3 regions of the Moorella sp. E306M genome follow, and region 2 is predicted to be linked to each of the others. Evidence: riboswitches for the same ligand, from Rfam matches in the RefSeq annotation. Region 2 holds a riboswitch; each other region holds the start of a gene.
The links. Region 2 has a riboswitch for S-adenosylmethionine ahead of FLZ89_RS13620 (phosphate ABC transporter ATP-binding protein). Riboswitches for the same ligand answer to the same signal wherever they lie in the genome.
Positions count from the first base shown of each region.

Region 1: another riboswitch for S-adenosylmethionine. It lies ahead of FLZ89_RS12860 (homocysteine synthase); the one in region 2 lies ahead of FLZ89_RS13620 (phosphate ABC transporter ATP-binding protein).
Region 3: another riboswitch for S-adenosylmethionine. It lies ahead of FLZ89_RS09280 (trans-sulfuration enzyme family protein); the one in region 2 lies ahead of FLZ89_RS13620 (phosphate ABC transporter ATP-binding protein).

Region 1 covers NZ_BJKO01000001.1:2,490,745-2,498,601, reverse strand. The annotation lists gene metX (homoserine O-acetyltransferase MetX) at 1-967, opposite strand, end outside; gene FLZ89_RS12860 (homocysteine synthase) at 969-2,258, opposite strand; SAM riboswitch class I at 2,343-2,458, opposite strand; gene FLZ89_RS12855 (FadR/GntR family transcriptional regulator) at 2,537-3,280, opposite strand; gene spoIVA (stage IV sporulation protein A) at 3,498-4,976, opposite strand; gene FLZ89_RS12845 (NAD(P)H-dependent glycerol-3-phosphate dehydrogenase) at 5,255-6,262, opposite strand; gene plsY (glycerol-3-phosphate 1-O-acyltransferase PlsY) at 6,263-6,847, opposite strand; gene der (ribosome biogenesis GTPase Der) at 6,868-7,857, opposite strand, start outside.
Region 2 covers NZ_BJKO01000001.1:2,639,249-2,647,105, reverse strand. The annotation lists gene asrB (anaerobic sulfite reductase subunit AsrB) at 1-638, opposite strand, end outside; gene asrA (anaerobic sulfite reductase subunit AsrA) at 635-1,657, opposite strand; gene FLZ89_RS13625 (ABC transporter permease) at 2,112-2,897, opposite strand; gene FLZ89_RS13620 (phosphate ABC transporter ATP-binding protein) at 2,900-3,655, opposite strand; SAM riboswitch class I at 3,796-3,899, opposite strand; gene bioA (adenosylmethionine--8-amino-7-oxononanoate transaminase) at 4,158-5,525, opposite strand; gene bioD (dethiobiotin synthase) at 5,552-6,289, opposite strand; gene FLZ89_RS13605 (6-carboxyhexanoate--CoA ligase) at 6,259-7,125, opposite strand; gene bioF (8-amino-7-oxononanoate synthase) at 7,186-7,857, opposite strand, start outside.
Region 3 covers NZ_BJKO01000001.1:1,776,864-1,784,720, reverse strand. The annotation lists gene FLZ89_RS09305 (4Fe-4S binding protein) at 1-288, opposite strand, end outside; gene FLZ89_RS09300 (HesA/MoeB/ThiF family protein) at 295-1,104, opposite strand; gene FLZ89_RS09295 (MetQ/NlpA family ABC transporter substrate-binding protein) at 1,337-2,155, opposite strand; gene FLZ89_RS09290 (methionine ABC transporter ATP-binding protein) at 2,340-3,365, shown strand; gene FLZ89_RS09285 (methionine ABC transporter permease) at 3,362-4,024, shown strand; SAM riboswitch class I at 4,135-4,243, shown strand; gene FLZ89_RS09280 (trans-sulfuration enzyme family protein) at 4,304-5,440, shown strand; gene FLZ89_RS09275 (trans-sulfuration enzyme family protein) at 5,542-6,681, shown strand; gene cysK (cysteine synthase A) at 6,770-7,696, shown strand; gene cooS (anaerobic carbon-monoxide dehydrogenase catalytic subunit) at 7,724-7,857, shown strand, end outside.

The DNA of each region.
Region 1 (7,857 bases), 150 kb from region 2:
CTTTCACCTGGTAGGGAGGGAAAAGAAAATCGCTGGATATGCCTATCCCCAGACATGGAGGTAAATTATGCCATACTTCAGTATAATTTCCCCGGCCCCGGCTGACATCATGGAGATCAATAGCTTTGGTCAAGTAGAGATAAGCATTGGCGTCAAAGCGCTGGACCAGCTTTCTCCCCTGGTAAGCCAGGTAGCTTTCCACTTCAAACTGGCCCTCAAGCTGGTAGTATTTTCCCGGGTCCACCACGGTCCGGCCGAATTTCATGGTCCAGGAAGGGTCGCTCTTATAAGTAATGGTCCCTATCCGCCGGGCCAGGGCCAGTCCCCGCTGGGGTCCCGGGGTGCCATAATAGTCGCCACCCTTCCAGTCAGGATCGGCGTAAATAGCTTCTCGCTGGACATTGTTGAAAGCTATCTGCATAGGTGTCGTCCGGCCGCAGGTGGCAATGGGGATAATGGCTGTTACCATTTCCGGGTAAAGGAAACCCCATTCCAGGACCTGCATACCGCCCATGGAACCGCCGATGGCCGCTACCAGGTGTTTCACGCCCAGGTAATCCAGCAGTATTTTCTGGGCCCGAACCATGTCACGAATAGTAATTATTGGAAAATCTAGACCATAGGGCCTGCCGCTGGCCGGGTTTATGCTGGCTGGTCCTGTAGTCCCATAACAGCTGCCCAGGACGTTGGCACAGATCACGAAATAACGCCCGGTATCCAGAGCCCTGCCCGGTCCCACCAGGGGGTCCCACCAGCCGGGCAGCCGGTCGTCCGGGGAATGGCGGCCGGCAATATGGGCGCTGCCGGTAAGGGCATGGAGAACCAGGACGGCGTTATCCCCGGCAGCATTCAGCTCGCCATAGGTTTCATAGGCTATGGTAAGGGGGCCCAAACGGGCCCCGCTTTCCAGCTGCAGGCTTCCCGGCCAGTTATAAAACCGGGTGGTAACAATACCTACATCGCCCATACTATAACCTGCTCCTGCTCAGGGCCTGATCCAGGTCGGCAATGAGGTCGTCGACATCTTCCAGGCCAATGGAGAGGCGGACCAGATCCTCAGTTACGCCTGATGCCAGCTGCTCCTCGGGCGTTAATTGCTGGTGGGTAGTGCTGGCCGGGTGGATGACCAGGGACTTGGCGTCACCGACATTGGCCAGGAGAGAGAACAGCTCCAGGCTGTTGATAAATTTTTTCCCTGCTTCCCTGCCACCTTTAATCCCAAAGGTTAAAATCGCCCCGGCTCCCCGGGGGAGGTACTTTTGCACCCGTTCATAGGAGGGGTGGTTGGGCAAGCCGGGGTAACTTACCCAGGCGACGGCCGGGTGTTCTGCCAGCCAGCGGGCAATCTGCAAGGCATTCTGGACGTGCCGCTCCATACGTAAGGGCAGGGTTTCCAGGCCCTGGAGAAAAAGGAAAGCATTGAAGGGGCTTAAAGCCGGTCCCATGTCGCGCAGGAGCTGGGCCCGCGCCTTGACGATATAGGCCGCCGGCCCGAAAGCCTTCAGATAACTGAGACCGTGATAACTGGGGTCCGGATCCACCAGGCCGGGAAATTTACCGTTGTCCCAGTTGAATTTACCGGCATCGACAATGACACCGCCTATGGAGGTGCCGTGGCCGCCGATAAACTTGGTGGCTGAATGAACCACGATATCGGCACCGAAGGCAATGGGCTGGCATAAATACGGCGTGGCAAAGGTATTGTCAACTATCAGGGGTATGCCAGCCGCGTGGGCGATGGCCGCCAGGGCTTCCAGGTCCGGTACGTCCAGTTTGGGGTTGCCTATAATCTCTACATAAATGGCACGGGTGTTGTCGTTAATGGCCCTCCGGTAATCTTCCGGATCGGTACTGTCGACGAAGCGGACCTTGATGCCGAATTTTGGCAGGGTGTAATTAAAGAGGGTGAAGGTGCCGCCGTAAAGGCTGGTGGAAGCCACGATTTCCTGCCCGGCGGTGGCAATATTGGCAATGGCCAGGGTGATAGCCGCCTGGCCGGAAGCCGTAGCCAGAGCCCCCACACCACCTTCCAAGGCGGCCATTCTTTTTTCGAAAACATCGGTAGTGGGGTTCGTGATCCGGGTGTAAATGTTGCCGGGTTCGCTTAAGGCAAAGAGGGTCGCCGCATGGTCGGCATCCCGGAAAACGTAGGAAGTGGTCTGGTAAATGGGTACGGCTCGCGCTCCCGTAGCCGGGTCTGGTTCCTGGCCGGCGTGGACCGCCAGGGTGGCAAAACGGTACTGCTGCTGCTGGGACATAGATATTCCCCTCTCTTTTTAATTAGCCGGCTGCGGGGGAATAAAAAAGCCTCTCCGATAAGAAGAGGCATAATTTTCTTACCCCCCTTATCTCTCAGGGCATATGCCCTGCAGGAATTGGCACCTGTCGCCCCCGAAAAACCGGGACAGCGGGTTGCCGGGTTTCATCGGGCCAGTCCCTCCACCACTCTTGATAAGAGTTTTTAGTTCCTGTATTAAGTTAAGCCAGCTTGATATACACTATAAACCCTGTTTTAGCTGATGTCAAGGATTTTTATTTATCCCTCGCGCCAGGCGGCGGCTACCTGCTCCTCGACGTCTTCCAAGTGCCGCAACATGGCAGCCGCAGCCCCTTCGCCATCACGGTTAAGCAAAGCCTTTACTATCTCATAGTGTTCATCGACCGAGCGTTCACCGCGCCCGGGAATGGCCAGGCTGCGGGAGCGGCTGTCAGCCAGGAGATCGAGCATGCTGTGCATCAAGCGCACCAGGACGGTATTGCCGGTGGCCTGGGCCAACCGGTAATGGAAATTGCTGTCATGCCCGGCGAGGAGGGAAAGGCGGCCGCTGCGCAGGCGGCCCAAATGTTCCCTGGTGGTGGTCACCATGCCGGCCAGTTCCTGGATATCAGCCTGGCTGGCCCTTTCCGCCACCCAGCGGGCCGCTTGGGGCTCCAACACTTTACGCACTTCAAATAAATGCAAAACGGTATCCCTGTTCACCGGCAGGTGGCTGGCAAAGCGCTTTAAGTATTCATCGGGATCCTGCTCGCTGATAAACGCCCCCTGGCCGTGACGGATGCTTACCAGGCCCTCGGCAGCCAGCATTTTTAAGGCTTCCCGGACGGAAGTACGGCTCACACCCAGCATTTCCGCCAGTTCCCGCTCGGCCGGCAGGCGATCGCCGGGTTTCATCCGCCCCTCAAAAATGCTTTTTTTGATTTCATCTACCACCCGGTGGTAGACGCTTTTGGGATTGCGGTTAATGGGCTGGAAAGGCCTTTCAATCGAACTATCGCGCAAGGTTTATCGCTCCTACCCGTGGGACAAGTGGTCTTACCTCTCTATTCATTGTACCATAACCAGGTGAAGCAGTAAATAACCACCTTACCCGGCTCCTTATATCTGGATAGTTAATCCCGATCCCGCCACTTATCATTGACAATGAGCAGTTACCGGGCCAGGACCGTAACGGCGGAAAAAATCCGGGGCGTTGCCCCGGTTACCGTTAGCTACCTGGCTAAATTATAATGCAGATTAGCCCGCCGCCACCGTCGTTGACAATGCGTTCTACTGTTTCCTGGAGCTTCACCTGGGCACTTTCCGGCATACGGTAGAGTTTACTCTGGATACCTTCTCGCACCAGTTCGCTCAAGGATTTGCCGAAAACATTGGTCTGCCAGATCTTCTGGGGATTATCTTCAAACTCCTCCATGATGTATTTCACCAGGTCCTCACACTGCTTTTCAGTACCTATCAGTGGCGTTACCTCGGTAGTGATATCGGCGCGGATGAAGTGGTAAGATGGGGCTGTGGCTTTGAGCCTTACGCCGGAGCGACCACCTTGCTTGATAAGTTCCGGTTCGGCCAGTTCCATTTCTTCCTCGGTAGGCGTAACGACACCGTAACCGGTGTTGCGTACTTCCTGGATACCATAGGCGATTTTATCCCATTCTTTCTTGATGCCGGCCAGTTCCTGTATCCAGCGCAAGATATCCTGGTCACCATTGATGTCCAGGCCACTGACTTCCCGCAGGATTTGGTAGAAAAGCCCTTCCCTGGTCGCCAGGTCAATGTGGGCGGTACCGGTTCCCAGGTCCATATCCTTTAATGCTACCCGGGAAACATATTCATTTTCATTAAGCCTCTCAATAGCGCCATTGATATCTCGCAAACGCCGGACCTCCCCTACTGAATCCCGAACGGCATTTTCCAGTTGCTGTCTTAACCAGTGTTCGCCTGCCAGTTCATCCACCCAGCGGGGCAGGTTGACGTTGACCTCGGCCACCGGAAACTCATAGAGGGCCTCTTCCATGATATGCAGGATGTCTTCTTCGTTTAAATGCAGACAGTCCACCGGTAAGACCGGTACATCATAAGCGGACTCCAGTTCCCCCGCCAGGGTAATTGTGTCTTCCGCCAGGGGATGGACGGAATTGAGCAGGACGACGAAGGGCTTACCTAAATCCTTGAGTTCCCAGATGACCCGTTCCTCGGCATCGACGTAATCTTCTCGGGGAATCTCGGTAATACTGCCATCGGTGGTGACAACGATGCCAAGGGTGGCGTGGTCGTTGATTACCTTGCGCGTTCCTGTTTCCGCTGCTTCCTGGAAGGGTACCGGCTCTTCAAACCAGGGCGTCTGGACCATTCTGGGGCCCCCGCCCTCCTCATAACCCAGGGCGCCAGGAACAGTATAACCAACGCAATCTACCACCCGCACGCGCATCTTTAACCCTTCACGGATGGTAATCTCCACCGCTTCATTGGGAATAAATTTGGGTTCGGTGGTCATAATCATGCGCCCGGCGCCGCTCTGGGGCAATTCATCCCTGGCCCGGTCCCGTTCATTGGGATTTTTGATGTTAGGCAACACCAGCTTTTCCATGAATTGAGTAATAAAAGTCGACTTGCCACTGCGTACCGGCCCCATGACGCCGAGATAAATATCACCACCGGTACGTTCGGCTATATCCCGGAAAATATCCCGCTTTTCCACCCCGTATTCTCCCTCCCCAGGCCATTTAGTTTACCGTCCAGTCCTGCTGGCATGTTTTAACAATACATCTATATGACTTGACGGTCAGAATATGACCCAAAAATCATTTTTGGGGTCAACCTTTTACAAGTATATGCACCTGGGGACAAGAGAAGAACCTGCGGTGAATAGAAGATGGAGGTGAGAATTGGGAGGTAAGAGGTTTTAGGTTTGTCTGCCATGACAATTACTGCTTTACTATTACCTTCACTTTGGTTGTGCTCTGGCAAAATAAAGGTCTACCAGAGACCTGTTTCGACTTCGTGGGTACGTGGTCGCTCCATCAGGGCGGCCACACAGTCCCGCGCAGGTTTGCCCGCATAAAGAACCTGGTAAATCTCTTCGGTAATAGGCATCCGGATCTGGTACTGACGGGCTAGCTCCCGGGCTGCCGCCGTAGTCCGCACACCTTCGACTACCATGCCCATCCCGGACAGGACTTCGGCCAGGGCCTTGCCCTCTCCCAGCTGCATCCCGGCGCGACGGTTACGGCTATACATGCTGGTACAGGTGACAATCAAATCGCCAATACCACTTAAACCGGCAAAAGTCATGGCTTTGCCCCCCAGGGCTACCCCCAGCCGGGCAATTTCCGCCATACCCCTGGTCATTAGGGCAGCCCGGGCATTATCGCCCAAGCCCAGGCCATCAGCAATCCCTGTGGCCAGGGCAATAATATTTTTTAAAGCGCCGCCAAATTCGACCCCTGTTACATCGGGATTGGTATAAACGCGAAAGGTAGGGTCCATAAAAATATCCTGGACATATTCAGCTACATTCCTGTCAGCAGCAGCTACGACCACGGTAGTCGGCAGGCCGCGGCCAACTTCTTCTGCGTGGCTGGGGCCGGAAAGCACCGCCACCCGGGTAAAACCTTCTTCGGCCAGGACTTCTGATAAACGTTTTTTAGTGTCCAGTTCCAATCCTTTCGCAGTATTAACGACTATAGTTCCTGGAGGTAAAAAAGGTTTTACCTGCCGGGCTGTTAACCTGACGGCATGGGAAGGTACGCTCAAGACCACCAGGTCTGCATCCCTAGTGGCGGCCTGCAAATCAATCGTCGGCCTGATACCAGCAGGTAATTTCACCCCGGGTAAATATGCTTTATTTTCCTTAATTTCTTCCAGTTCAGCCACAACTTCCCGGCGCCTGGCCCACAGGTTCACCCGAAACCCCTTGCGGGCCAGTAAAATGGCCAGCGCTGTCCCCCAGCTACCGGCACCAATGACGGCAATAGTTCCGAGCAATTAACTTCGCTCCCCCAGTTTATGTTCGGTTCCAGCCAGGAGCCGTTTTATATTGGGACGGTGACGGTAAATAATCAGGGCTGTTCCGGCAAAGGTAAAAAGGGTGTAGGGCCAGGGCCGGTGAAAAAAGAGCATGAGAAAGGGGGCTAAGGCCGCAGCAATAATTGACCCCAGAGAGACATAGCGGGTAAAGACCACAATTATAAACCAGATCACCACCGCCCAAAAAATGGCAGACGGTGCCATGACCAGTACTGCCCCAGCAGTCGTGGCCACACCCCGACCACCTTCAAATTTCAGGAATATGGACCAGCTATGGCCGATTATGGCTACCATAGCCGTAAAGGCTGCCAGCCAGGGGCCTCCAAAAGCTTGCCCCAACCAGACAGCCAGCATACCTTTAAAGGTATCAGCTGCCAGTACCAGCAAGCCTGGAAAAGTACCCATGGTCCTTAAAGCATTGGTGGCGCCCACATTGCCACTGCCCCGTCGCCGAATATCAAAGCCGTAAACATAACGTCCCACCACATAGGCTGTGGGAACAGAACCGATAAGATAAGCAAGTACCAGGGCCAGCAGCCACATATTTTCCCCTCCATTTTAAATTATTGTCCCTTGCTGCGGCGGAACAGCAAGCGTAACGGTGTGCCTTCAAAGCCAAAAGCCTGGCGGAGCTGGTTTTCCAGGTAGCGCTGGTAGGAAAAATGGACATCTTCTGGACGGTTACAGAAAAAGATAAAGGTTGGGGGGTTAACCTTGACCTGGGTGGCGTAAAAGATTTTAACCGCCTGTCCTTTTACCGCCGGCGGTGGCGTGAGCATGACCGCTTCCTGCACTATGGAATTTAATGTGCTCGTAGCAACGTGACGGCTGGCTTCTGCTCCCACAGCATCAATGGCAGGTAAAATCCGGCCAACCCGTTGTCCTGTCAGGGCCGAAATAAAAAGGATAGGAGCATAGGACATAAAACTTAACTCTTCACGGATCATCTCCTCATAACGGGCCATTGTTTTATCATCCTTGGGCACCAAATCCCACTTATTTACTATTATTATAGAGGCTTTGCCCTGTTCATGGCCATAGCCGGCTATTTTTTTATCTTGTTCGGTAACGCCTTCGGTACCGTCCAGGACTACCAGGACTACGTCGGCCCGTTCCACCGCCTTCAGTGCCCGTAAAACGCTGTAATGTTCTGTTGGGTCAGCGATACGGCTCTTGCGACGCATACCGGCGGTATCAATAAGGATATACTCTCTTTCACCCTGGCGAATATATGTATCTATGGCATCCCTGGTAGTTCCCGGCAGTTCGCTGACGATGACCCGCTCTTCGCCCAGAAGGCGGTTGACGATAGAAGACTTACCCACATTGGGGCGCCCCACCACGGCTACTTTTAAGGCCATCCCGTCCTCTTCTGCAGCGCTCTCCGGTAAGAGGTCAACTATCCTGTCCAGGAGATCGCCTATATTTAAACCGTGAATGGCAGAAATAGGCAAAGGATCTCCCAACCCCAGACGATAAAATTCGTGGATCAGGGTAGGATCGCTGAAGTCTTCGACCTTGTTGGCCACCAGGATTACCGGCCGCCCGGAGCG
Region 2 (7,857 bases):
TCGGCCACGGTAAATTTAATCATCAGAGGCGGCCCAACGACAATAATCCTGGCATCATTTTTCAGGGGGATTTCCTTAACGAATTCCGTTACCAGGCCCACCTTACCCGACCAGCCGGCCTGGCCCTGATCAACCGTGAGGATGGTGGGAAAAAGGCCTTGCCAGCGTTCAATATCCGTGCGGAACAGGATATCGGCCGGCGTTTTGAAGCCCAGGAGAAGGTTAAGGCCAGCCAGCTCTCCCGGGTGGCCCGCATAGTAGTTGATTAAGCCCTTCACCGGGGCTACCCCGGTACCACCGACGGCAACCACCAACTGGTGCCCGGCAAATTCATCCCTAGGGAAGCCGCTGCCATAGGGCCCGCGGAGGTAGACGGTATCTCCCGGTTTTAGTTGGTGTAAAGCAGTGGTTACCTTGCCCACCCGGCGGATAGTTAGCTCGATATAGCCCGGACCGGCGTCGCTGACGGATATAGGTGCCTCCCCAACCCCCGGCAAGGAAATCTCCACGAACTGCCCCCAGGCCGGTTCTATATCCGTGGCCAGCCGGATGGTATAGTCCACGCCGGTCTGGGGCTGGATGGCTAACACCTGCGCAGGTGCGGGAAGATAAGGATTGGCAATCTGGTTGGCAATCACGCCCCGGCACCTCCGTTCATTAACTGGCTTAAAGTATTGACACAGCGAGCGAAAGAGATGTATTCCGGGCAGACTTCTTCACAGCGGCCGCAGCCGACGCACATATTGATCCCAAACCGGCGGCGAAAGTCATCGATTTTATGCAAGACTTTGAAGCGCATGCGTTCGCCCCGGTCCTCACGTACTTTGTGGCCGCCAGCCATATCGGTAAAGCCGTCGATCTGACAACTCGCCCAGACCCGCCGGCGTTCCCCCCGTTCCGGGTTATCCCGATAAAATATATCCTGGACGGAAAAGCAGCTACAGGTTGGGCAGGAGAGGGTGCAACGGCCGCAGGCGATACAGCGGGAGCTATATTCCCGCCAAAGTTCGTGTTGAAAAAGGCTGGTATCTACCCGGTCCGGCACTTTAACGGTCAGGGAATTCTTCTGCACCCAAACCGGTTCTACATCAGCCGGCTGGCCGTAGCGCTCCCCCAGGGAAAGCCACGGCTCGGCTAGGGCCTGGAGTAGGTAATAATCGCCTTCCGGGCGCAGGGCCGCCTGGTGGCCGGTAGCCCTGTTCGTGCCCATAGAGACACAGAAACAACCGGGGAAGCTCTCCTGGCATTCCATCAGTACAAAATGGGTATGCTGGCGCCGCCGGGCATAATAATTGTCCGCTGCGGGCCCGTTTTCCAGGAAGATTTTATCCAGACGGGTAACGGCGTTGAGGTCGCAGGCGCGGAGAAAAACCACAGTTTCCAATATTTCTGAGGCTTTCAGGGCGGACTCGGTTATTTCCCCATGGGAGAAATAAAAGAGGCTCTCTTTAACCGGAAAGAATACTTCCTTGGGCGAGAAAGTTGTCCTGGCATCCCAGACCACATCGGCCAGGCCCTTTACCGGGCCATAAGTAATTAGATCCGTACCGGCCAGGCGGCCTTTACCGGCGTAACGTACCGGCCCGAAAACCCGTCTGCTGGTAACCAGTTCGTCCAGCAGGGCCGCTAACCCCGCCGGCGTTAATTTGTACCCCATGTCTCACTCCCCCGAAAATATGGTGCTGTTTGAGCTGATTTTGTTCTGTTCCCATTGTAATCCAGAAGGTACCCATATAAAAATGATGTATATCACAAATCGTAAAAATAATCCTTGCCCGGCCGGAACTCCTTAAGTAAAATCATGAAAAGAAAAACAGGAGAAACCGCCAATGCCCGTTGATCACGACCGCCTGTTCAAGGAACTGCTGACCACACTTTTTCCGATCCTTGCAAGAGAAGTTGTCGGTAGAACTCCAACCCGAGGAGGTGCAAAGGGTCAGTGCATGCGGGTGGTAACCAGTTCGTCCAGCAAGGCCGCCAACCCCGCAGGCGTTAATTTGTACCCCATGTCTCACCTCCCCGAAATGGGAAATGTGAGGTAGCAGTCCATATCAAGGACGGCGATGGTACCCTCTCCCCTGCTGACGAATGAGGTATCAAACTGGAAATCGTCAGCGCTGGGACGGCGGTTTCAGCTGGTGGTTGGGCGTAAAGTAATAGCGGTAGGCCAGCAGGGTGGCGGTAATGGTAGTCAGGGCCGTAGCGGCGGCAACCATATAAGTGACGACGACCTGGTACCTGACAGCTGCCGCCGGGCTGGCACCGGCAATGATCTGACCGCTCATCATTCCTGGCAACTGGACAATACCCACCGTCATCATAGTGCTGATGGTCGGTAACATGGCCGCTCGCAGGGCCGAACGCAGGTAAGGCAGGACTGCCAGGTAGGCAGTCGCCCCCAGGGATAGGGCCGCCTCGATCTCCTCCCGGTGGGCATTGATCTCCCTTGTTAAACGGTTGATGGCCAGGGCGGCACCGATCATAGCGTTGCCCACAATCATCCCGGCGATAGGGATAATATACTGGGGCTGATACCATGGTTTTACCTTTAAAACAATACCGATGACAATGGCCAGGGTTATAATCCCGCCCAGAGCTATGGCCAGGAGCATAATGAAAAATAAGCCGGGCCAGCGCTCCTGTTGCCGGCGGTAGGCGTTGGCGGCAGCCACCAGTAACATGATACCTAAGGCCAGTATCACCAGATACCAGCGGTTAAGGTTAAAGATCACCTGCAAAAGGTAACCGACGGCCGTGAGCTGGACAAAAGTCCTGAGGGTACCGATAAATAGATCCCCGTGGAGGTCCAGGCGCTGCCACAAGGAAACGGCCAGGGTAATTCCTACGAGGATCAGGGCTAGGAGGAGATCGCCGTAGCCGATATTGATATACTGCATCCTTATCCCTCCAACTGCCCGGACAGGAAAAGCCTGCTGCGGGGGTTTTGCGGGGCAGTAAAAAACTGCTGGGCCGGAGCTGCCTCGACTACTTCGCCGTGATGCAAAAAAAGGACTTCATCGGCAACCTGGCGAGCCTGGTCCAGGAGGTGGGTAACGAAGATGATGGTCAGTCCCAGGCGAGTTTTCAGGTCGACCATCAGGTGCAAGATGTTGGCCGCCGCTGTGGGGTCGAGGGCCGACGTCGGCTCATCAAGGAGCAAAACCTCCGGTTCGTTGGCCAGGGTCCGGGCCAGGGAAACCCGCTGCTGCTGGCCGATGGAAAGGCTGTCGGCCCGGCGGTTCAGGAATTCTGTTCCCAGGCCTACCATCTGGATTAATTCCTCGCTCCTGGTCCGGGACAGCGAGATGCCCCGCAGGCGAGGACCGTAGCTGATGTTCTCCAGCACCGTGCCGGGAAAGAGGGTGGGTAGCTGCCAGACCATTCCCACCCGCCGGCGCAGGGTAAATATATTGAGGCTCTTTAAGTCCTGGCCATCAAGGGTAATACGGCCGGCAGCCGGATCCTCCAACCGGTTTAGAAGCTTGAGCAGGCTGGATTTACCGGAACCGGAGGGCCCGAGAACGGCGGTGATTTTCCCTTTAAGAAAGGATGTAGTTATTCTGTTCAGGATAATGGCGGTCGTTACGTCCCCGGCGGTATTACGGCCGGGACGCTTCAGGGTTACCTCACTTAGCTCAAATTTTGCTTCCCCCATATATACTCCCTTCCCTGGGGACCGCTTCGTCCCGGGCAAAAGTTCTCCCCCACCAATTATAAATACAGTTCAGGAGATCTTCCACTCCGGGGTAAAATAAAAACCCCTTCCCGGATTTAAGAAGAGGTTGGACAAGGGTCAATTTATCTTCCAGGAGGTTTCCTGAGGCACCTGGCACCTTCCGGTTAAATGCCGAGGTTGCCGGGTTTCTTTGTGGCCCTCCCTCCACCTCTCGCGATAAGCCGTGGGACGATTTGCGGTTTTGCTAATGAATTAATACCATTACCTGGTTGCAGTGTCAAGATACCTTCGGGGGAGCTATCCCTCCATCTCACGTTGGATGGGCTGAGAAAACTTTAACCTGCCCGCCTTAAGCTGCAAAGCTATTCAAGGGTGCGGAATATAGGCAGCGACTTAAATTACCGGCTGGGAGCTTTTTATCCGAAGGCGGGAAAAGCAAAACGGCCGTAGGCTCAGATCGTGAAGGGCCTAACCCCTCTATTTACCTGCCCGTTACTGTGGCGATAGATTCATAGGTGATTTCTAAAACCCGGTTAAGCTCCGCGTCAGACATCGACAGCACGGGCATGAGGACAATTACATTATCCAGTGGGCGTATAACGAGCCCTCTTCGCCGGGCCTCCATAATAACCCGGTGACCTATCTGCTCCTTCATAGCATAAGGCTCCCTGGTCTCTTTATCCACCACCAGTTCAATGCCTACCATCATCCCGCGCTGGCGGATATCTCCCACGTGGGGTAAATCCAAAAAGTTCTGCAGGCCCCGGCGCAATAGCTCTATTTTGGACTGCAGCGAGGCCAGCAGGCCTGTTTTTTCAAAGAGTTCAATACTGGCCAGGGCCGCTGCACAGGCTAGGGGATTGCCTGTGTAGGTGTGCCCGTGGTAAAAGGTCTTGCATTCCTCCGGCGCCCCCAAAAAGGCCTCGTAGATCTCGTCGCTGGCCAGGGTGGCGGCCAGAGGAAGGTATCCCCCAGTTATTCCCTTGGCCAGACACATTAAGTCGGGGGTGACGTCTTCGTGTTCGCAGGCGAAGAGACGGCCCGTGCGGCCAAACCCCACTGCTACCTCGTCGGCAATAAGCAGGACGTTGTATTTTGAACATAAGTCCCGTACCCGGCGAAGGAAACCGTTTGGAGCGGTGATCATGCCCGCCGCCCCCTGGACAAGGGGCTCGATGATGAGGGCAGCAACCTCCTCACAGTGCTTTTCCAGCAACCCCTCTAGCTGGTTGAGGCAGGCCATTTTACAGCTTTCTTCTTCCAGGCCCAGCGGGCATCGGTAACAATATGGTGCCGGGGCGTGCAAGCATTCAAAAAGTAAGGGCTTGAAAATACTGTGGAAAAGAGGTATGCCCCCTACACTTACTGAGCCGACAGTGTCGCCGTGGTAGGCGTTAACTAGCGAGATGAACCTGGTTTTTTTATGATAGCGCCCACCCTCTTTTTGTTGCCAGTATTGAAAGGCCATTTTGAGGGCAATTTCCACTGCTGTGGCCCCGCTGTCAGAGTAAAAGACTTTGTTTAACCCCGGTGGAGTAATTTCCACCAATTTCCTGGCCAGCAATATGGAAGGTACATTGGCAAGTCCCAGAAGGGTGGAATGGGCAATACGATCCAGTTGCTCCTTGATGGCCTGGTTTAACTCCGGGTGGCAGTGGCCGTGGACGGTAACCCAAAGGGAGGATATACCGTCCAAATAGCGGTTTCCCTCAACATCGATCAGGTAGCTACCTTCCCCCCGCATGATGATCAGGGGCTTTTCCCCAAGGTATTGCTGCATTGGGGTAAAAGGATGCCAGACATACTGCTTATCCCATTGTTCGAGGAGTGAGGGATCGTAGCTGCTCAACAGGAGCACCTCCAAATCTTTTATGTTTAAGGTTTAAGCCAGGGAACCAGTTGACGCCAGGAAAGGGACTCCTCCACAGCTGCCAAAAGTCCCTCCGCAACCCCGCCTTCCACGCTTATCCCAGTGAGGTGGGGCAAAATACCCAGCACCGGCACGCCGGTCATCCGGGCTACAACTTCGGGATTGTCCCTTTCAGCGGGACCTAATTCTTGCTGCTTTAAGCCATTAAAAACTATCCCTGCTATTTCTAGTCCGAGGCTTTTGGCGTAAGCCAACGTGAGCACCGTGTGATTGATGGTACCTAAACCTATTCTAGCCACCACAATTAGGGGCAAGGAAAGTTCGCGGGCCAGGTCGGCCATGGTAAAGTCAGGGCCAGAGAGGGGCACACACAGACCCCCGGCCCCCTCAATGAGAGTCAACTGGTGGCGCAGAAGGGCCCGCCGGCAAAAATCTATTACTTTTGGGGGCTCTATCTTTTCCCCGCAAAGCTTGGCCGCCAGGTGAGGTGATAACGCCGGAGTAAAGCGATAAAGGTTTAACTGGTAAAGGGGCTGGGAAAGGCCGGCTGCCACCCGGTAAAAATAAGCATCTTCAGGAACTAGTTCCCCATTTCTAGCAAGCGCCCCGGTTTGCACCGGTTTGATGGCCACGGCCTCAATACCATGCCGGCGGAGAACGCCCGCCAGACCGGCGGTTACTATCGTTTTTCCCACGCCGGTATCCGTTCCGGTTATAAAGTAACCTTTTCTGGCATACTCCATTGGCTATTCTCCTCCAGTATTGAGGTAAGGTCTGTTACTCCATTTATAGTGCTGATGTGCGTTATCAAAACGGGTTCCTCCTGCAGCCTGGTGAGGTACTCTGCAAAATTTATATCCTGGATACGGACAAAGAACACCCGACCTCCTTTAAAGGAAGGGTGCTTCAAATAAGGTATGCGTACATAGCCCAGGGACCGGGAGGAAACATAACCAGTGGTATAATGGGGGTCGTCCGAACAACATATTTCGGCCAGGGTTCCGGCCCAGATCACCTTGGAGGCCAGGGCCAGGGCTTCCTTAATCCGGAAATGGTTTAAACCCAACTGTTCCAAGAGGCGCGATAACTCTTTAGCCGCCCGGAGAGTATAATCCATGCGGGAGACGCGCACTCCCCGCCACGAGTCGGGCTCCAGCCGCCTGCAGCTGTGGGCATCCATGATCACCGCCCCTCGCATGTTGCCACCGCCAGGCGCAGGACCCCGGGCGAGGAGACTTATGGCTTCGTCCACAGCCTGCTCCCATACCCCGCTGGCCAAAAGAAGCTGGCGGGCGCAGGAGAGCGCCTGCTCATTATTGCCAGCTTTTACCGTGACCAGCGGCAGGGCGGTAATCCCCTTTATTTTAGAAGCCTGCAAACGCTCGATGCTGATATTGATAAAATCAGGTTTGCCGAGGGCATGGTTTCTGGCCCGGCAAAGCATTTGCCGGACGGCAGCAGCCACCTGCTGCGAGGAGACTATCCTTTCCGCCCCCGATATGTGCCGGCCCTCCTTATCGTGGGGAGCCCCCTGGGCAGCCCTCATCCGGACGCTATATACCTCTTCCTGCAGAAGCAATCCCTCCCTCAATTTGCGTCTTAGTTTTAGCTGTGATTTTCCCATCATCCCCATGCATTTTTAAATGAGTCCCAACATTTTTCCCGCCGACAGAAATGCTTCTAGTGCCCTTTGCAGTTCTTCCGGTTTATGGGTGGCCATGACGGTAATCCTTAAACGGCTGGTGCCTTCCGGCACCGTAGGCGGACGAATGGCCGGCACAAACACGCCCTTTTCCGCCAGGGCTGCCGCAAGGACCATAGCGTGGTGGGCATCCCCTACCATCAGGGGAATAATGGCTGATGCCGTGGGCAAAACCCTGAAGCCCATTTCTTTCAAGCCTCTGTAAAGCCGCTGGACGTTGGCGTGAAGCTGGTCGAGAAGGTGGGGTTCTTCTTCCAGGACTTCCAGGGCCGCCATGGCCGCAGCAACTACTGGCGGGGAAGGGGCGGTGGAAAAGATAAAGCTACGGGCGCGGTTACGCAGGTAATCAACTAAAATGGCATTACCGGCTACATAGCCGCCCTCACTGCCGAGGGCTTTGCTTAAAGTGCCCATTTGGATGATGCCCCGGCCTTCCAGGCCGAAATGTTCCACCGTTCCTGCCCCCTTTTTGCCCAAAACCCCGGTGGCATGGGCGTCATCTACCATGAGCAGGGCCTGGAACTCTTCGGCCAACTGCAGCAATTGGGGCAGGGGAGCTATATCTCCGTCCATACTAAAAACTCCGTCGGTAACGATAAGGCACCGGCG
Region 3 (7,857 bases), 860 kb from region 2:
GACAATCGATCGTACCCGCGGGCCGCAGGCCCCCGGAAGCAGGTGCAAGGCCTTGATCTCGGCAATCAGCTCCTGGTATTTCTCCAGCCTGACCCCGGGTATCTCCACCCCCTGGCGGGTGGTCAAATGGACCTCCCCCCGGCCATATTTAGCCGCAATCCTGGCGATATTCTCCAGATCCCTTGAGGTTAAATACCCGCCAATGGTCCGCAGGCGCATCAGGAAAAGATCGCGGCCTTGCTGCTTGATAAAGCCGCCTTTTTTGAGTTCATGAAAATCCAGGTTCATGGTGTTTCACCTTTCGCATTTTGTGGCACAGACAAAGGTATACTCTTCCAGTTCACGAATGCGCGGGCTGTCGCCGCAGACAGGGCAATTACTATTGCGTTCGGCCTTAACTTCCCGGAAGCGCATCTCCAGGGCATTGTAAATCAGGAGCCGGCCGGTCAGGGTATCCCCAACCCCAAGTAAAATCTTGATTACCTCCGTGGCCTGGATTGCCCCGATAAGTCCCGGTACTGTACCGATAACCCCTGCTTCCTGGCAACTAGGTACGGCTCCCGGCGGGGGCGGGTCGGGAAAAATACAGCGGTAACACGGCCCCTGTCCGGGTTTGATGGTCATGACTAGCCCGTCCCATTGCAGCACCCCGCCCTCGACCATGGTCTTGCCGGTCATGACACAGGCATCGTTTAGTAAATAACGGGTGGGAAAGTTGTCGACGCCGTCAACAATCACGTCATAGTCACGGATGATGTCTAGAATATTATCTTTACCCAAACGTAAATGGTAAGTATTAATTGTCAGGTTAGGATTTAAGGCCAGCAAGGTCTTGCGGGCCGATTCTACTTTAGGCCGCCCCAGGCGTTCAGTACTGTGAAGGATCTGGCGCTGTAAATTCGATATGTCTACTACGTCACTGTCAACTATACCGATTGTACCTACACCGGCAGCCGCCAGATAGTAAGCTGCCGGGGAACCCAACCCGCCGGCTCCAACGATCAATACTTTGCCTCTTTTAAGCCTTTCCTGACCCCGGCCGCCGACGTTGCGCAAAATAATCTGCCGGCTGTAACGTTCTATTTCTTCGTTGGTTAAGACCATTATTAGCCCCCCCAATCTACACTTAATTTATCGGTTTTCTTTAGATTATATCAGGGAGCATCAGGGTGGTCAAGACGATTTTTATGTTTACATAAATGTTTCCCTGACGGGGAGAGAGCCCCAGTTCCGGAAGGATAAAGAGGCCCCTTTGCCTTTACAGGAAAGGGGCCTTTCTTTTTTGCCGATTTGCTGTAATTCAAATTACCCGCCTCCGGCCTTCCCGTAGGGTGCCTTAAAAAGCCGGGATAACTGCTCCCTGATATTGTTCTTCTAAAAACTTCTTGACTTCGGGCGTATTTAGCGCTTCTGCCAGTTTCTTTAAAGCTGGATTGTCTTTATCCTCGGGACGTACCACCAGGACGTTGGCAAAAGGAGAGCTTTTATCCTCGAGAACGAGGGCATCCTTGACTGGATTCAAGTTAGCCTCCAGGGCATAGTTGCCGTTTATGACCGCGGCGTCGACGTCTGTTAAGGCCCGCGGCAGCATGGCGGCGTCCAACTCCTTGATAGTCAGCCCGGCGGGTTTCTCGACAATGTCATTTTTGGTTGCCAAAATGCCCGCGCCTTCCTTTAACTTAATCACCCCGGCCTTGGCCAGTAACATCAGAGCCCGGCCGCCGTTGGTGGCGTCATTGGGAATGGCAATAGTTCTGGCGTTTGTCAATTCGCCGGCACCCTTAATTTTTTGGGAATAAATCCCCATGGGTTCGATGTGTACTTTGGCAATATAAACTAGTTTATTCCCTGTTTTCTGGTTGTAATCCTCAAGGTATGGTATATGCTGGAAAAAATTGGCGTCGATTTGCTTATCCGCCAGGGCCGGGTTGAGCTGGGCATAATCATTAAAAACTTTAATGTTCAGGGTGATTCCCTCTTGGGCCAACACCGGTTTAATCCTTTCCAGGATTTCGGCATGGGGACGAGCGGTAGCACCGACAGTAATTTCTTTTTTGGCCGCTTCCCCCGGGGATGCTTTCTGTTGCTGGCCGCATCCTGTTAAAACTGCCCCCAGTGTTAATAAAACGAGAGCCAGAACAACAATCTTTTTCAAAGTCTATCAACCCCCTTTGAAATAGCTTATTAAGATAATAGGTTTACTTGATTTTTTTGTCAAGGGATTCGGAGGGAAAATTTTTTCCCGAATTCAATCTTATTGACATTATACCAACCCCTTTGTTACCATCGACAAGAAAGATACGAGTGTTTTATTAATTACCCCCTTCAGGTGTTATATTATGGTTAAAATCGAAAACCTTAGTAAAACTTTTACAACCAAAGATGGCAAACTGATACAGGCCCTGGAAAATATCAACCTGGATATTGCCGAAGGGGAAATCTTTGGCATCATCGGGCGTAGCGGGGCCGGAAAAAGTACCCTGGTCCGCTGTATCAACATGCTGGAAAAGCCAACCTCCGGCCGGGTAATTATTGACGGGCAGGATCTTACTACCTATTCTGAAAGGCAGCTCCGCCGGGCGCGCCAGCAGATAGGCATGATTTTCCAACAATTCAACCTGTTCTCAGCCCGCAACGTCGCCGGTAATGTGGCCTTTCCCCTGGAAATTGCCGGCCAGCCGCGCCGGGTTATCCAGGAGAAAGTCAAACGCTCCCTGGAACTGGTGGGGTTGAGCGATAAGGCCGGGCATTATCCTGCGGAACTGTCGGGCGGTCAAAAGCAGCGGGTAGGAATTGCCCGGGCTTTAGCAAGCGAACCCCGGTTGCTTTTGTGCGACGAACCGACATCAGCCCTGGATCCCCAGACGACTGCCTCCATCCTGAGTTTGCTCCGGGATATCAATAAAAACCTGGGGCTAACAATTATTATAATCACCCATGAAATGCAGGTAATTAAGGAAATATGCGACCGGGTGGCCGTCCTTAACCAGGGCCGTATTGTCGAAGCCGGTTCCGTACTGGATATCTTTACTGCTCCTCGTCATCCTGTTACCAGGGAGTTAATTAAGAGTATCCTCGATACCTCCGTCCCGGAACAGGTGCTGGCAGGGTACAAACCTACCGGAACGAGCCTGCTGGTACGGCTTTCTTTCATTGGTCACTCTGCCGGTGAACCCATCATCTCCCGCATGATTCAAGAGTACAACGTTCAGGCCAACATCCTTTACGGTAAGATTGACCATATTAAAGATACCCCCTTTGGTACCCTGACCCTGGAATTATCAGGTCAGCCTGAGGCCCTGCAGAGGGCCCTCGCTTTCCTCCAGAGCAAACAATTAAGTATTGAGGTGTTAGAAAGACCATGAGTAACTGGCTCGACCAAATAATTCCCATGGTAACCATGGGAACTCTGGAAACCCTTTATATGGTGTTTGTATCGGTATTTATAGCTTATCTCTTTGGCCTCCCCCTGGGCGTTATCTTGCTTATCACCAGTGAAAAGCATATCAAACCCAGTCCCTTAATCAACAGTATCCTGGGCACGGTAATCAATATCGGCCGTTCTTTCCCTTTTATCATTTTATTAATCGCCATAATACCCTTTACCCGGCTGGTCGTTGGTACCTTTATCGGTACAACGGCATCTATCGTCCCCCTGTCTGTCGGCGCTATACCCTTTGTCGCCCGCCTGGTGGAAACTTCCCTGCGGGAAATACCCTGGGGAGTCATTGAGGCGGCCCAATCTATGGGAGCGTCTCCATGGCAAATTATCGTCCGGGTGATGCTTCCGGAAGCCACACCCTCCCTGGTATCCGGTTTTGTTTTAACTACCATTACCTTGATTGGCTATTCCGCCATGGCCGGTGTAGTCGGCGGCGGCGGCCTGGGTACCCTTGCTTATCAGTACGGCTTTCAGCGCTACCAAAATGACGTTATGGTTATTACCGTCGTTTTATTGATCATTATGGTCCAGATCATTCAGGTTGTAGGTGACCGGATTGTCGCCCGTTTAAGCCGGCGTTAACCCCGAAATCGGAAAAAGTTTCTCTAAGCTCCCCTTGACGCTTGAGATATAGAGGATATAATAAATATAACTAAACCGATTGAAAAACTTAAAAAATAAATATGCGGAAACTCTTATCAAGAGCTGGCGGAGGGACTGGCCCAATGAAGCCCGGCAACCGGCCTGTTAGAACCCAGGTACGGTGCCAATTCCTGCAGGATTTCTCCTGGCAGATGAGAGTTGAAAAAAGCTCTTCTTCTGCGAAGGGCTTTTATTTTGTCATGAGGGGAGTTGGATAAAATGCGTCTGGCTACAGAGCTGGTCCAGCTGGGAGTGGGGTATGATAGTAAAACAGGAGCTATCAGTACGCCTATCTACCAGTCTGCTACCTTCCGTCACCCGGCCCTGGGTCAAAGTACCGGTTTTGACTACAGCCGGACGGGCAACCCTACCCGCCAGGTCCTGGAAGAAGGCATAGCCGGGCTGGAGGGAGGCTGCCGCGCCCTGGCCTTTGCCTCCGGCATGGCCGCCATTACCGCCGTTCTCTGCCTTTTCCGGCCCGGCGACCACCTGCTAGTCTCTGAAGATCTGTACGGCGGTACTTACCGGCTGCTCAACCAGGTAGCGGTTCCCTGGGGGCTGGAATTTTCCCTTGTAGACACCACTGATCTGGCTGCCCTGGCTGCTTCTATTAAAAACAATACGAAGGGCATCTTCCTGGAGACCCCTACCAATCCCTTAATGAAAATCACCGACATTGCCGCCGTTGTCGCCCTGGCCCGCCAGCGGGGCCTGCTGACTATTGTGGATAATACTTTTATGACCCCTTACCTGCAGCGACCCCTGGAACTGGGAGCGGACCTGGTGGTCCACAGCGCCACCAAATATTTAGGCGGCCACAATGATGTAGTTATGGGGATAGCGATAACCGCCCGGGAGGACCTCGGCGAAAAGCTGGCCTTTATCCAAAATACCATCGGTGCGATTCCCGGTCCCCAGGATTGCTGGCTGGTAATCCGGGGCTTGAAAACCCTGGCCGTACGCCTGGAGCGGGCTCAGGCCAGCACTTTAGAGCTGGCCCGGTGGCTGTCCGAACACCCCCTGGTGACCAGGGTTTATTATCCGGGTCTACCCGATCATCCCGGTCACGAAATCTGTAAGAAACAGGCCAGCGGGTTTGGGGCCATGCTTTCCTTTGAGGTCAAGCATGCCGAACTGGTCGAGCAGATTTTACACCGCTTAAAAATTATTTCCTTTGCGGAAAGCCTGGGCGGGGTAGAAAGCCTGATCACTTTTCCGGAGCGCCAGACCCATGCCGAAATCCCTAGTGAGATGCGTCTTAAACTGGGCATCAATGATCGTTTATTACGTTTGTCAGTGGGACTGGAAGATTTAAACGATCTCAAGGCCGACCTGGAGCAGGCCCTTGCCTGTTAATCCGCCGGCCAGGACGAAAAGGAAATCCTTTTTACCCTGGGCGGCGGTTGGCAATCAACGCCAGGTAAGCAAGGACTTTAAAGAAGAGGGGTAAACAAAGTATGCAGAGGGGAACGCGACTGGTCCATCACCGCTTATCTATGGATTCTGCCACCGGGGGGGTGAGTATCCCCATCCACCAGAGCGTGGTATTTGCCCAGGAGAGTCTTGAGCAACCGGGCGAATACGAATACACCCGTTCCGGCAATCCTACCCGGCGGGCCCTGGAAGAAGCCATCGCCGATCTCGAAGGAGGTAATTACGGCTTTGCTTTTGCTTCCGGCATGGCGGCCATCACGGCAGCCTTAAGCCTCTTTTCCGCCGGCGACCACCTCCTTGTCTCCCAGGATATCTACGGCGGCACCTACCGTGCCCTGACACGGGTCTTCAAACGCTTTGGCCTGGAAATTACTTTTGTCGATACTACGGACCTGGAGAAGGCAGCTGCCCAGATCCGCCCTTCTACCAAAGGGCTTTACCTCGAAACCCCTTCCAATCCGCTGATGAAAATTACCGATCTGGCCCGGGCCGCCGCCCTGGCCAGGGAGCACGGGCTCATAACCATAGCTGACAACACCTTTATGACGCCTTACCTGCAGCGACCCCTGGAACTGGGAATTGACGTGGTGGTCCACAGCGCTACCAAATACCTGGGCGGGCACAGCGACTGCCTGGCCGGCCTAACAGTCACCAGGGATGCTGGTCTTGCCCGGGAACTGGCTTTGCTCCAGAACACCCTGGGAGCAGTGCTGGCACCCCACGAATGCTGGCTAATCCTGCGCGGTATTAAGACCTTAAAAGTACGCCTGGCCCAGCAGGAGCAAACCGCCACGGCCCTGGCAACATGGCTGGCCGGGCACCCGCAAGTAAAGGCCGTTTATTATCCTGGCCTGGAAGGCCATCCTGGCCGGGAGGTTCATTTCCGGCAGGCCCTTGGCGCCGGAGGTGTATTCTCCTTCCGCCTGTCAACTTCAGAGCTGGCCCGCCAGGTAATCAATAAGGTGCGCCTGCCGATCATCGGCTCCAGCCTGGGCGCAGTAGAGAGCATCATTTCTCTGCCTGCTACCATGTCCCATGGTAGCCTCCCGGAAGAATTTAAAAAGCGCCTGGGGATTACCCCTGACCTGGTACGCCTGTCGGTAGGCCTGGAGGATGCCGCGGATCTTCAGGCCGACCTGGAGCAGGCGTTAAAATCCCCTTGATCTAAAGTATATTAAAATGATAAAATTACTATGACATTAATTCCGTGTATTTTGATTGGAAAAATACTTATCTAAGGAGAGGATTTTCATGGAGCGCATTTACCAGAACATAATCGACCTCATCGGAGGAACGCCGCTGGTCAGGCTCAACCGCATTAACCAAACGGCGGCAGAAGTGCTGGTGAAACTGGAACTGTTTAACCCCGGTGGCAGCGTCAAAGACCGGATTGCCCTGGCCATGATCGAAGACGCCGAAGCGAGGGGACTCCTGGATAAGGAGACGGTTATTATCGAACCGACCAGCGGCAATACGGGGATTGGCCTAGCCATGGTAGCGGCCGCCAAAGGGTACAAGCTAATCCTCACCATGCCGGAGACCATGAGCCTGGAGCGGCGCAAGCTTCTAAAGGGATACGGCGCCGAGCTGGTACTTACACCGGGGGCAGAAGGCATGAAAGGTGCCATCCGCCGGGCGGAAGAACTGGCAGCCAAATATCCCAAGGCTTTTATCCCCCAGCAGTTTGAAAACCCGGCCAACCCGGCTGTCCACCGCCGCACTACGGCAGAAGAAATTTACGCCGATACCGGCGGCCGGCTGGATGTCCTGGTCTGCGGGGTAGGGACCGGCGGTACCATTACCGGTGCCGGTGAAGTATTAAAGGAGCGCATTCCCGGGTTGCGGGTGGTGGCGGTGGAACCGGCCGCCTCGCCGGTCCTTTCCGGAGGTATGGCCGGACCACACAAGATTCAGGGCATCGGAGCCGGTTTCGTACCGGAGGTTTTGAATATCGAGGTTTTCGACGAAATCATCCAGGTCAGCGATGAAGATGCCATTGAAACAGCCCGGCGCCTGGCCCGGGAAGAAGGAATGATGGTGGGCATCTCTTCCGGGGCCGCCTGTTACGCGGCACTGAGCCTCGCGGCCCGGCCGGAAAATGCCGGCAAGAGAATTCTGGCCGTGCTGCCGGATACCGGCGAGCGCTACCTGTCAACCTCCCTATTCCAGGACATTTAAATAAACTTTGCAGAAAGGGTCTTGTCCATGAAGTACCAGTATCCCCAATTAAATGCCGAAATGCCGGACCGGGAAGACGTCCTGAACCTGACCCCCAACCCGGCCAGCAAAGACCTGCTGCAGCACCTGCACCAGCAGGGGGTGGAAACCTGGCTGGACCG